DNA from 4 places in the Streptomyces sp. NPDC005435 genome. Region 3 is predicted to be linked to each of the others. Evidence: riboswitches for the same ligand, from Rfam matches in the RefSeq annotation. Region 3 holds a riboswitch; each other region holds the start of a gene.

Region 1 (2,193 bases), on a different contig from region 3:
TCTCCAGATCTCGCAGGACGACTGGGCCAAGTACGGCGGCGACCAGTACGCGGCCACCGCCGACCAGGCCAGCCGGTCCCAGCAGATCTCCGTCGCCGAGAAGATCCTCGCCGACCAGGGCACCACGCACTGGGCGACCTGCGCCCTGACGGCCGGCCTGACCTCCGACTCCGCTTCGGTGAACGTGGACACGGGGGTCGCGGACACCGCCTCCCCGAGCGCCGGTTCCACGGACGGCAAGGACAGCGCCTCGCCGTCCGCGTCGGATTCCTCCGGTAAGTCCGACTCGTCCGACGCGGACAAGGCGTCGGACTCGCCCACCGCGTCGCCCTCGTCCGACTCCTCCGCCGACGCCTCGGCCAAGCCGTCGCAGGGCAAGGACAAGGACGCCGACGCCAAGGACGCCGCCAAGGGCAAGGACAAGGGCGCCAAGTCCGGCGCCTCCGCCTCGGCCGACGCCCCGGCCGCGTCCGGCGGCTACTCCGCCCCGGCCTCCGAGGAGTCGGAGGACGCCTGGCAGGACGGCGGCTCCTGGAGCCTCGTCGACACCGGCGCGCTCTCCGGCGGCGGCCGGCACCGCGGCGGCAGCGCGGACGAGAACGTGACGAGCGATCAGAAGGCGGACAGCAGCGGGCGTCACGCGCTGCCCTCCCCGGCCACATACACCATCCACGAGGGCGACACGCTGGAGTCCATCGCCGACTCCCTTGGTGTCGACGGCGGCTGGCAGGCGCTCTACTCCGCGAACAAGAAGGCCATCGGCGGCGACCCGGACGACCTCGTCCTTGGTCAGACGCTCAAGGTGCCCGGCGGGACGGACGGCAAGTAGCCCGATTTGGGCCGGGATTGACGTCCCTCTTCTGGCCGTATGTCCTATTTGGCGAAAGTGTGGGATGAGTCTCAGAGGCCCTGATCGTCTTTGAAATTCCCCTGTGTCCGTGTCTACGGTCAGTCCGCTCGTCACCACGAGCCCCGATGGCCGGCACGCCGAATCCTGCCAGCGGTCACCCGGGAACAGTCGACGCGTCAAGCGCCGCCGGCAGGAGCGGGGGAACCAAGGTAAGTGCCCGGACCGGTGATTGACGCCGGAGCGGGCTTGGGGTGAAGCCACCCCCTCCACGACGGGGAGGGTGGCCGGGCAACTCAACCGGCCCGAACCCGACAGCTCACCTCGCAGGCGTCGGTGAGGGGATCGACCATGCTGTTTTCCAGCAAGGGCACGCACCGTCGCCCGGCCAAGGCCGTCCGCACCCTCGCGCTCGCCGGTGTCGCCGGCGCCGCGATCGCCGGTCCGCTGATGGCGGCCGGCAGCGCCTCCGCCGCCACCGCCTCCGAGTGGGACGCCGTCGCCCAGTGCGAGTCCGGCGGCAACTGGGCCGTCAACACCGGCAACGGCTACTACGGCGGCCTGCAGTTCTCCGCCGCCACCTGGGCCGCGTACGGCGGCACGCAGTACTCCGCCACGGCCGACAAGGCCACCAAGGACCAGCAGATCACCATCGCCGAGAAGGTGCTCGCCGCCCAGGGCAAGGGCGCCTGGCCGGTCTGCGGCACGGGCCTGTCCAGCACGCCGTACAGCTCCGCCGCCGCGAGCACCCCGTCCACCTCGGCGACGACCACCACGGGCACCGCCAAGGCCACGACGGACGCCGCCGCGCGCACCACCGCCCCGGAGACGGCCTCGCGCTCCGCGAGCCGTACCGCGCCCCAGACCGTCACCACCCCGACCGGCCAGAAGGTCAAGAAGGGCGACGGCGAGTACAAGGTCGTCAAGGGCGACACGCTCAGCACCATCGCCACGAAGCACCACGTCAAGGGCGGCTGGAAGAAGCTGTTCGACCTCAACAAGGACATCGTCCAGAAGGCCGACCTCATCTACCCCGGCCAGATGCTGCACCTGAAGTAGCGGCCCCGCGCCCGCTCGCCGGGCGCCCCCGCACCCGCTCACCGCACCGCCCCCCCACGCGCATACGGCGCCGCGGTGAGCCCCCTTCCCCCCACCGGGCCCCGCACCGGCGCGTGTTCCCCCGTACGCGCCGGAGCGGGGCTTCCCGGGACCCCGGGCCGCTCCGGGGGTCCGTATCGGACCGTCCGGTACCGGCCACCGCACCACCCCGCTGGCCAGACCCCCTGACACCCCTTTGTTCCGGGCGTGAACAATGAGTACGGTCTCCCTGTCCACGGGACGGTCGG
Region 2 (2,193 bases), on a different contig from region 3:
GTCGGCGACCTGACCGACACCGACCTGGACGGGCTCCTCACCGAGACCCTGGGCGCCTGGACGGGCACGCCGGGCACGCCCCGCCCGGTGCCGCCGGTGACGTCCGACGACACCGGCCGCGTGGTCATCGTGGACCGGCCCGGCGCCGTCCAGACCCAGCTGCTCATCGGCCGTACCGGCTCCGACCGGCACGACCGGGTGTGGCCCGCGCAGGTGCTCGGCACCTACTGCCTCGGCGGCACCCTCACCTCCCGCCTGGACCGCGTCCTGCGCGAGGAGAAGGGCTACACCTACGGGGTGCGCGCCTTCGGCCAGGTGCTGCGCTCCTCCGCCGACGGCACGGGCGCCTCCATGCTCGCCATCAGCGGCTCGGTGGACACGCCGAACACCGGTCCGGCGCTCGCGGACCTGTGGACCGTGCTGAACACCCTCGCGGCGGAGGGCCTGACCGACGCCGAGCGGGACGTGGCCGTGCAGAACCTGGTGGGCGTGGCCCCGCTGAAGTACGAGACGGCCGCCGCCGTCGCCGGGACGCTGGCCGACCAGGTCGAGCAGCACCTGCCCGACGACTACCAGGCCGAGCTGTACCGCCGGCTGGCCGCGACCGGCACCGTGGAGGCCACCGCCGCCGTCGTGAACGCCTTCCCGGCGGACCGGCTGGTGACCGTCCTCGTCGGTGACGCCGCTCAGATCAAGGAGCCGGTGGAGGCCCTCGGCATCGGTCCGGTCACCGTGGTGCCGGCCGAGTAGCGACGAGCAGCGAGGGGCGGAGACGCCCGTACGCGCGCAGGGGCCCTGACGGCAGACGATCCGTCAGGGCCCCTTTGTGTTCGCCCCGGTCGGCAAATGTCCGGATTGATGCGGAGGTTGCCCGTCTGCCCTGTGTCGTGCGCTACAAATGCCCGGAGTCGTTTGAGTATCGGCCGCCGTCCCCATTAGCTTCGTCCGGGCTGTCCGTCAGGCAGTGCGCCGCGCCCGCGGCACCGGACAGCCGACGCCGAGTCCCCGCATGGCGCGAGCCTGGGGAGCCGGGGAACCATGTTCCCGAGGTGAATCGGGCGCCCACGCGCGAGCGGGGGAGTCCGTAGGAGACCTTCCTCTCCGAACCTGTCAGCTAACCCGGTAGGCGTGAGGGAAGGAAAGGACCAGCCACCACATGGCGTTCATGTGCGCCACCGGGAAGCACCGCAGGCCCGGACGTGTCACGCGTACCACCGCTCGGGCGGCCGGAGTCGCGGCCCTCACCACCACCGGTGTCGTCGGCACCCTGACGGCCTCCCCGGCCCTCGCCGCCGACCACTCCGCCGAGCAGACCGGTCTCACCCCGGTCATCAGCGTCAACGACGACCTCGCCGCCGAGATCGACGCCCAGGCGGCCGCCCAGCGGGCCGCCGCCGAGCGCAAGGCCGCCCAGGAGGCCGCCGCCGCGCGCGTGAAGGAGGCGCGCGCCGCCGAGGTCCGCGCGGCCCGTGCCGCCGAGCGCGAGCGGCTCAACGCCTTCGTCGCGCCGATCGCCCACTCCTACGTCTCCACCGGCTACAAGACCGGCGGCTCCCTGTGGTCCTCCGGCAGCCACACCGGCATCGACTTCCACGCCGCGAGCGGGACCCCGGTCCACGCGGTCGGCGCGGGCACCGTCGTCTCCGCCGGCTGGGGCGGGGCGTACGGCAACGAGGTGGTGATCCGGATGGCCGACGGGATGTACACCCAGTACGGCCATCTGTCGTCCCTCGGCGTCACGGTGGGCCAGAAGGTCACGCCGGGTCAGCAGATCGGCCTGTCCGGCGCGACCGGCAACGCGACCGGACCGCATCTGCACTTCGAGGCCCGTACGGGCCCCGAGTACGGCTCGGACGTCGACCCGGTCGGCTACCTCCGCAAGCACGGCCTGGACGTCTGAGGCCGGCCCGCGTTTCGCGCCGTACCCCAGGGAGCCCCGGTCCGCACCGCCGCCGGGGCTCCCGCCCTTTCCGTACCGTTTCCGGCGCGTCGGCCGTCCGGCGGCCTGCCCCGCTGTCCAAAAAAGAACCATGAATTCCGGTCCGCCGTCGGAAATTCCCGCGCATTGCAATAGAGTCACGGAACGGGCGTCCATCGTCGACGTTTCACGGGGATTAAGGCGGAGGTGGCTCATGCGTATTCCGGCGCATTCGGTGTGCACGGCGATCCGGGACGACATCGTCGCCGGGGTCC
Region 3 (2,193 bases):
GACCTGTCCGACGACGAGCTGACCGAGACCGCCCGCTCGGTCGTCGGCTCGCTGGCCACGGTCACCATGTCGGGACCCGGCACCGTGGAGCTCCAGCCGTGCGGCATCACCAAGGCCACCGGACTCGCCCTGGCCGCCGAGCACCTGGGCCTCGGCCGCGCGGACACGATCGCCTTCGGCGACATGCCGAACGACATCCCCATGTTCCAGTGGGCCGCCCACGGCGTCGCCATGGCCAACGCCCACCGCGAACTGCGCGCGGTCGCGGACGAGATCACCCTCTCCAACGAGGACGACGGCGTCGCGGTCGTGCTGGAGAGGGTGTACGGCGTCCGGCAGGACGACGGGCGGGGCGCCCGTAGGTGAATCCCCTACGGGCGCCCCGCCCCGGAAACGTTCCCCTACGGCCTAGTACGGGCCGTTGACGTTGTCGATCGAGCCGTAGCGGTGCCAGGCGTAGTTGCAGGCCGCCGTGATGTTCGCGACCGGGTCGTACGGGTCGAGGGAGGTGCCCGCCACGTGGTACGCCGTGAAGGTCGGGTCGATGACCTGGAGCAGACCCTTGGACGGCGTGCCGTTGACGGCGTTGATGTCCCAGTTGTTGATGGCGCGCGGGTTGCCGGAGGACTCCCGCATCACGTTGCGGTAGATGCCGTTGTAGGTACCCGGGATGCCCTTCTGGCCCATGATCGCGAGGGACTCGCGGATCCAGCCGTCGAGGTTGTTCGCGTACCCGGCCGGCGTGGTCACGGCCGCCGGAGCGGCGGCGGGCGCGACGGCGGGGGCGGCGGAGGCGCTGGTGGCGCCGATGAACGGGATCGCGAGCACGGCGGCACCGGTACCGGTGACGGCGAGCGTACGGAAGACGCGCTGGGCGCGGGCACGGCGCGGCTGAGCGGCAGCAGACATGACACGTTCCTCTCCGGCGCCTGCGAGGTGAGCTGTCGGGTTCGGGCGGGGAGGTGCCCGGCCGCTCACATCCGTGTCCGTGGGACACGAACGCTCCGTGCCCGATGGACACGAAGTCGCGGCTTCACCCCGAGCCGTTGCCGGGTCGACGCGCGTCAGTCAACGCGCGTCGACCCGTCCCGGCGGCCTACCTGGTTCCCCCGCTCCTGCCGTGCGAAATGAGTTCGTCGAGTGGGTGTGTCGGGCCCGGCAGGATTCGGCGTCGCCCGACGGGCCGGAACGTATGCGAGAGCACATGTCGGGAACAAGTGCCGGATTCACACAAAGCAATGGTTGATCTTGACTTGTCCCGATTGGGATACTTGATCCTTTGCGTCCGCCCGCGCTCAACTGGCCCATGGAGCAAGGTGAACGGGGTACTTGGGACCTGTCGGCCGCCCCGGGGTGTCTGGTGACCCAACTCACGAAACCGCAAAATACGCAAAGTCAGACATGAGCGATTAGGTGGATTTGATCCGTCTGTGGGTATTAGGGAGTGTCGGTCCGGTCGGATGCGGAACCTCTGGGGTGGTCCCGTTCGTTGGAGAGACGACCCCCTCCGCATGGGGGCCGGACGGACGTCCGCCCGGCGCGCCGAGCTCCGGCAGCAGGCACATCGTCCTGTTAAGTCGATGAATGTCCGTCCATGTACGCCAAAGAAGAAGACGACCGCTGTGACCCGATACCTCCCGTGCTGGGCGGTGGGTGATGGCGGTGATGGAAACGCGACCGGATACGCTGATCCGAGTGATGGCAGCGACCTATCGACAAACCGTGTAGTCGCCAGCAGACACCAGCAGACAGGAGACCCCTCGTGACCGTCGGCGAGCCGTTCGGGCTGAGCGTGCGGGACCAGGCACTGGAAGCCGATGTCCAGGCCGGATTGACGGCTGTCGAGGAGGGCCTGCTAGAGGCCACCAAGAGCGAGGTCCCCTTCATCACCGGCGCCGCGCAGCACCTCGTGCGGGCCGGCGGCAAGCGGTTCCGTCCCCTGCTCGTGCTCCTCGCCGCCCAGTTCGGCGACAAGTACGCGCCGGGCATCGTCCCCTCCGCCGTCGTCGTGGAGCTGACCCACCTCGCGACGCTCTACCACGACGACGTGATGGACGAGGCCGCCGTGCGCCGGGGCGTGGACAGCGCCAACACCCGCTGGGGCAACTCGGTCGCGGTCCTCACCGGAGACTTCCTCTTCGCCCGCGCGACGCAGATACTGGCCGACCTCGGCCCGGAGGCCGTCCGCGTCCA
Region 4 (2,193 bases), on a different contig from region 3:
ACTCTGCCGAGCGAGCCCGCCTCGGTCGCCACGGCCCGCACCTATGTCCTCGGCGTGCTGGCGGGATGGGGGCTGCCGTCGGACACCGAGGCGGCCGACACCGTACGGCTCATCGTCTCCGAGCTGGCCACCAACGCCGTGCAGCACACCTTCGGGCAGTCGCCCACCTTCACCGTGGACCTCGTCCTGGTGCGGGACGAGTGGCTGCGCATCGGGGTGACGGACAGCCACCCGCGCTTCCCCAGACGGCTGCCGGCGGCCGTGCAGCAGGACAACGGGCGCGGGATGGTCATCATCCGGTGCCTGACCGCCGAGTGCGGCGGCAGGCTCCGGGTGCGCTCCACCCGCGAGGGCGGCAAGACGGTCGCCGTCGAGCTGCCCTGGACGGCACCGGCCGGGCCCCTGACGGCGGCGGCGCGTCAGGAGCCGTAGCCGCGGCCCCGCTCCGGGGACCGCGGCGGCGCTCACACCGGGTCAGTTCACCCGGCCGTACCAGACGCTCTTGGTCCAGATCTTCTGCAGGCGCACCACGTCCCCGGTCTTCGGGGCGTGCCAGATCTTGCCCTTCCCGGCGTAGATCCCGACGTGGTAGACGCTGGACCCCGAGTGGAAGAACACCAGGTCGCCCGCCTTGCGGTGGCCGGCCGAGATGTGGTGCGTCTTGTTGTACTGCTGGGCGGCGGTGCGGGGCAGCTTCTTGCCCGCCTTCTTGAACGAGTAGAGCGTGAGCCCCGAGCAGTCGAACCGGCGCGGTCCGGTGGCCCCGTAGCTGTACGGCGATCCCTTCTTGGACGCCGCGACCTGGAGCGCCTTCGTCGCGGTGGTCGCGGCGGAGGCCTCGGTGGCCAGCCCCGGTACCGCGATCGAGCCGCCCACGGCGGCCAGGGTGAGGGCCGAGGCGGTTCCGGCCCGGGCCATCAGCGACGGGACACGATTGAGCGCAGTCATGCGCAACCCTTCGTCAGCCGCCTGTGAAGGATGACCTGTCGGATTCGGGCTGGCGAAGTTGCCCGGCCGTGTCGCCACGGCTTCACCCCAAGGGCCACTCGGTACGGCCGCCCGCTGTGCGCGAACGTCCGTGCCGGCGACCCGTCTTGCTCGGGTCCTCCACTCCTGCCGATGCACTCCTGTCGACCGGTCATCCGGGCGGCGGCAGGACTCGGCGTCCGCCCGGACCGCCCCGCCGCTGTGGCGGGGGCTTGTCGTCAGACAGGGATCTTCACGTACTACTGACGGAAAATCCCAATGGAATCGGCGGTTTGTGGTGTTACTCACCACTCACCCGTTCGGGTGGACAGTCCCGTTCTCGAACTTCCGTCAGTCCCCGGGCGTAGCCCCGGACCTGGGACGCGAGGTCTTTCGCGCCCCCGTGAACCGTACGCTGCGCAAGTCGGAGGCCGCGGAAACGTGCCCGGAGATACCACGGTCGGCGGTACCACGTTCGGCCCGTTTCGGCTCCCCGAGTGGAGGAGTGCTCGACACGCGGGGGCCGGCGGGGGTGCCGGGTGTCCGGGCCGGGTGCCGTGGTCGGGCGGGAGCGTGGCGGGGGTGGGGCCGGGGGGTGTGCCGGCCCGATGGAAGGGCGGGGGTATTCCGGCGCGTCGGGTCACTTCCCGTCGTCCGGGGGGAGCACGACCCGCGCGGTACGGCGTTCGCCGTCCAGCACCCGGAGCGCGCGTGCCAGCGTGCTCCCGTGCAGCTCCGTCTCGCCCCGCTGGTGCATCAGCGTGAGCGCGTCCCGCAGCTCTGTCGCCTTGCGCACGAGGGCCTGGGCGGCCCGCAGACCGCGGTACGTGTCCTCCTGGCGGGCGGGGTTGATCCGCCCCAGCAGCTCGGCGACCTCCAGATAACGGTCGATCAGGTCGCCCTCGGCGCGGGTCAGGGCGGGCAGCGGCGGAAGCTCCGGCAGCACGGCGCGCTCACCGGGTGCCGGGGGCGCGGCGCTGGACGACCTCGTCGGCGAGCCCGTACGCGACGGCGTCCCGCGCGTCCAGCACCAGCTCCCGCTCCAGATCGGCGTGCACGCGCCCGGCGTCCCGCCCGGTGTGCCGGACGAGCATCTCCTCCATCAGCGCCCGCGTCCGCGCCAGCTCTCCGGCCTGGATGAGCAGATCGCTCGGCTGCCCGTGCACGGGTTCGCCCAGCGTGGGCTGCTCCAGCACGACCCGCGCCCCGGGCAGCACGAACCGCTTC

What was found. A riboswitch is a leader RNA that binds a small molecule or an ion and turns the genes downstream of it on or off. The one in region 3 is predicted to bind cyclic di-AMP.
Positions count from the first base shown of each region.
Region 1: it holds a riboswitch for cyclic di-AMP, as region 3 does, so the genes downstream of both, AB0898_RS31330 (transglycosylase family protein) here and AB0898_RS23225 (transglycosylase SLT domain-containing protein) in region 3, are expected to answer to the same signal.
Region 2: it holds a riboswitch for cyclic di-AMP, as region 3 does, so the genes downstream of both, AB0898_RS14750 (M23 family metallopeptidase) here and AB0898_RS23225 (transglycosylase SLT domain-containing protein) in region 3, are expected to answer to the same signal.
Region 4: it holds a riboswitch for cyclic di-AMP, as region 3 does, so the genes downstream of both, AB0898_RS13635 (C40 family peptidase) here and AB0898_RS23225 (transglycosylase SLT domain-containing protein) in region 3, are expected to answer to the same signal.

Region 1 is NZ_JBEXEQ010000039.1:13,265-15,457, forward strand. It holds gene AB0898_RS31325 (transglycosylase family protein) at 1-829, shown strand, start outside; cyclic di-AMP (ydaO/yuaA leader) riboswitch at 1,022-1,195, shown strand; gene AB0898_RS31330 (transglycosylase family protein) at 1,199-1,906, shown strand.
Region 2 is NZ_JBEXEQ010000010.1:109,497-111,689, forward strand. It holds gene AB0898_RS14745 (pitrilysin family protein) at 1-750, shown strand, start outside; cyclic di-AMP (ydaO/yuaA leader) riboswitch at 986-1,144, shown strand; gene AB0898_RS14750 (M23 family metallopeptidase) at 1,157-1,900, shown strand; gene AB0898_RS14755 (GntR family transcriptional regulator) at 2,133-2,193, shown strand, end outside.
Region 3 is NZ_JBEXEQ010000018.1:117,903-120,095, forward strand. It holds gene AB0898_RS23220 (HAD family hydrolase) at 1-366, shown strand, start outside; gene AB0898_RS23225 (transglycosylase SLT domain-containing protein) at 409-909, opposite strand; cyclic di-AMP (ydaO/yuaA leader) riboswitch at 912-1,149, opposite strand; gene AB0898_RS23230 (polyprenyl synthetase family protein) at 1,763-2,193, shown strand, end outside.
Region 4 is NZ_JBEXEQ010000009.1:126,030-128,222, forward strand. It holds gene AB0898_RS13630 (ATP-binding protein) at 1-432, shown strand, start outside; gene AB0898_RS13635 (C40 family peptidase) at 475-948, opposite strand; cyclic di-AMP (ydaO/yuaA leader) riboswitch at 952-1,175, opposite strand; gene AB0898_RS13640 (hypothetical protein) at 1,607-1,912, opposite strand; gene AB0898_RS13645 (ATP-dependent Clp protease proteolytic subunit) at 1,920-2,193, opposite strand, start outside.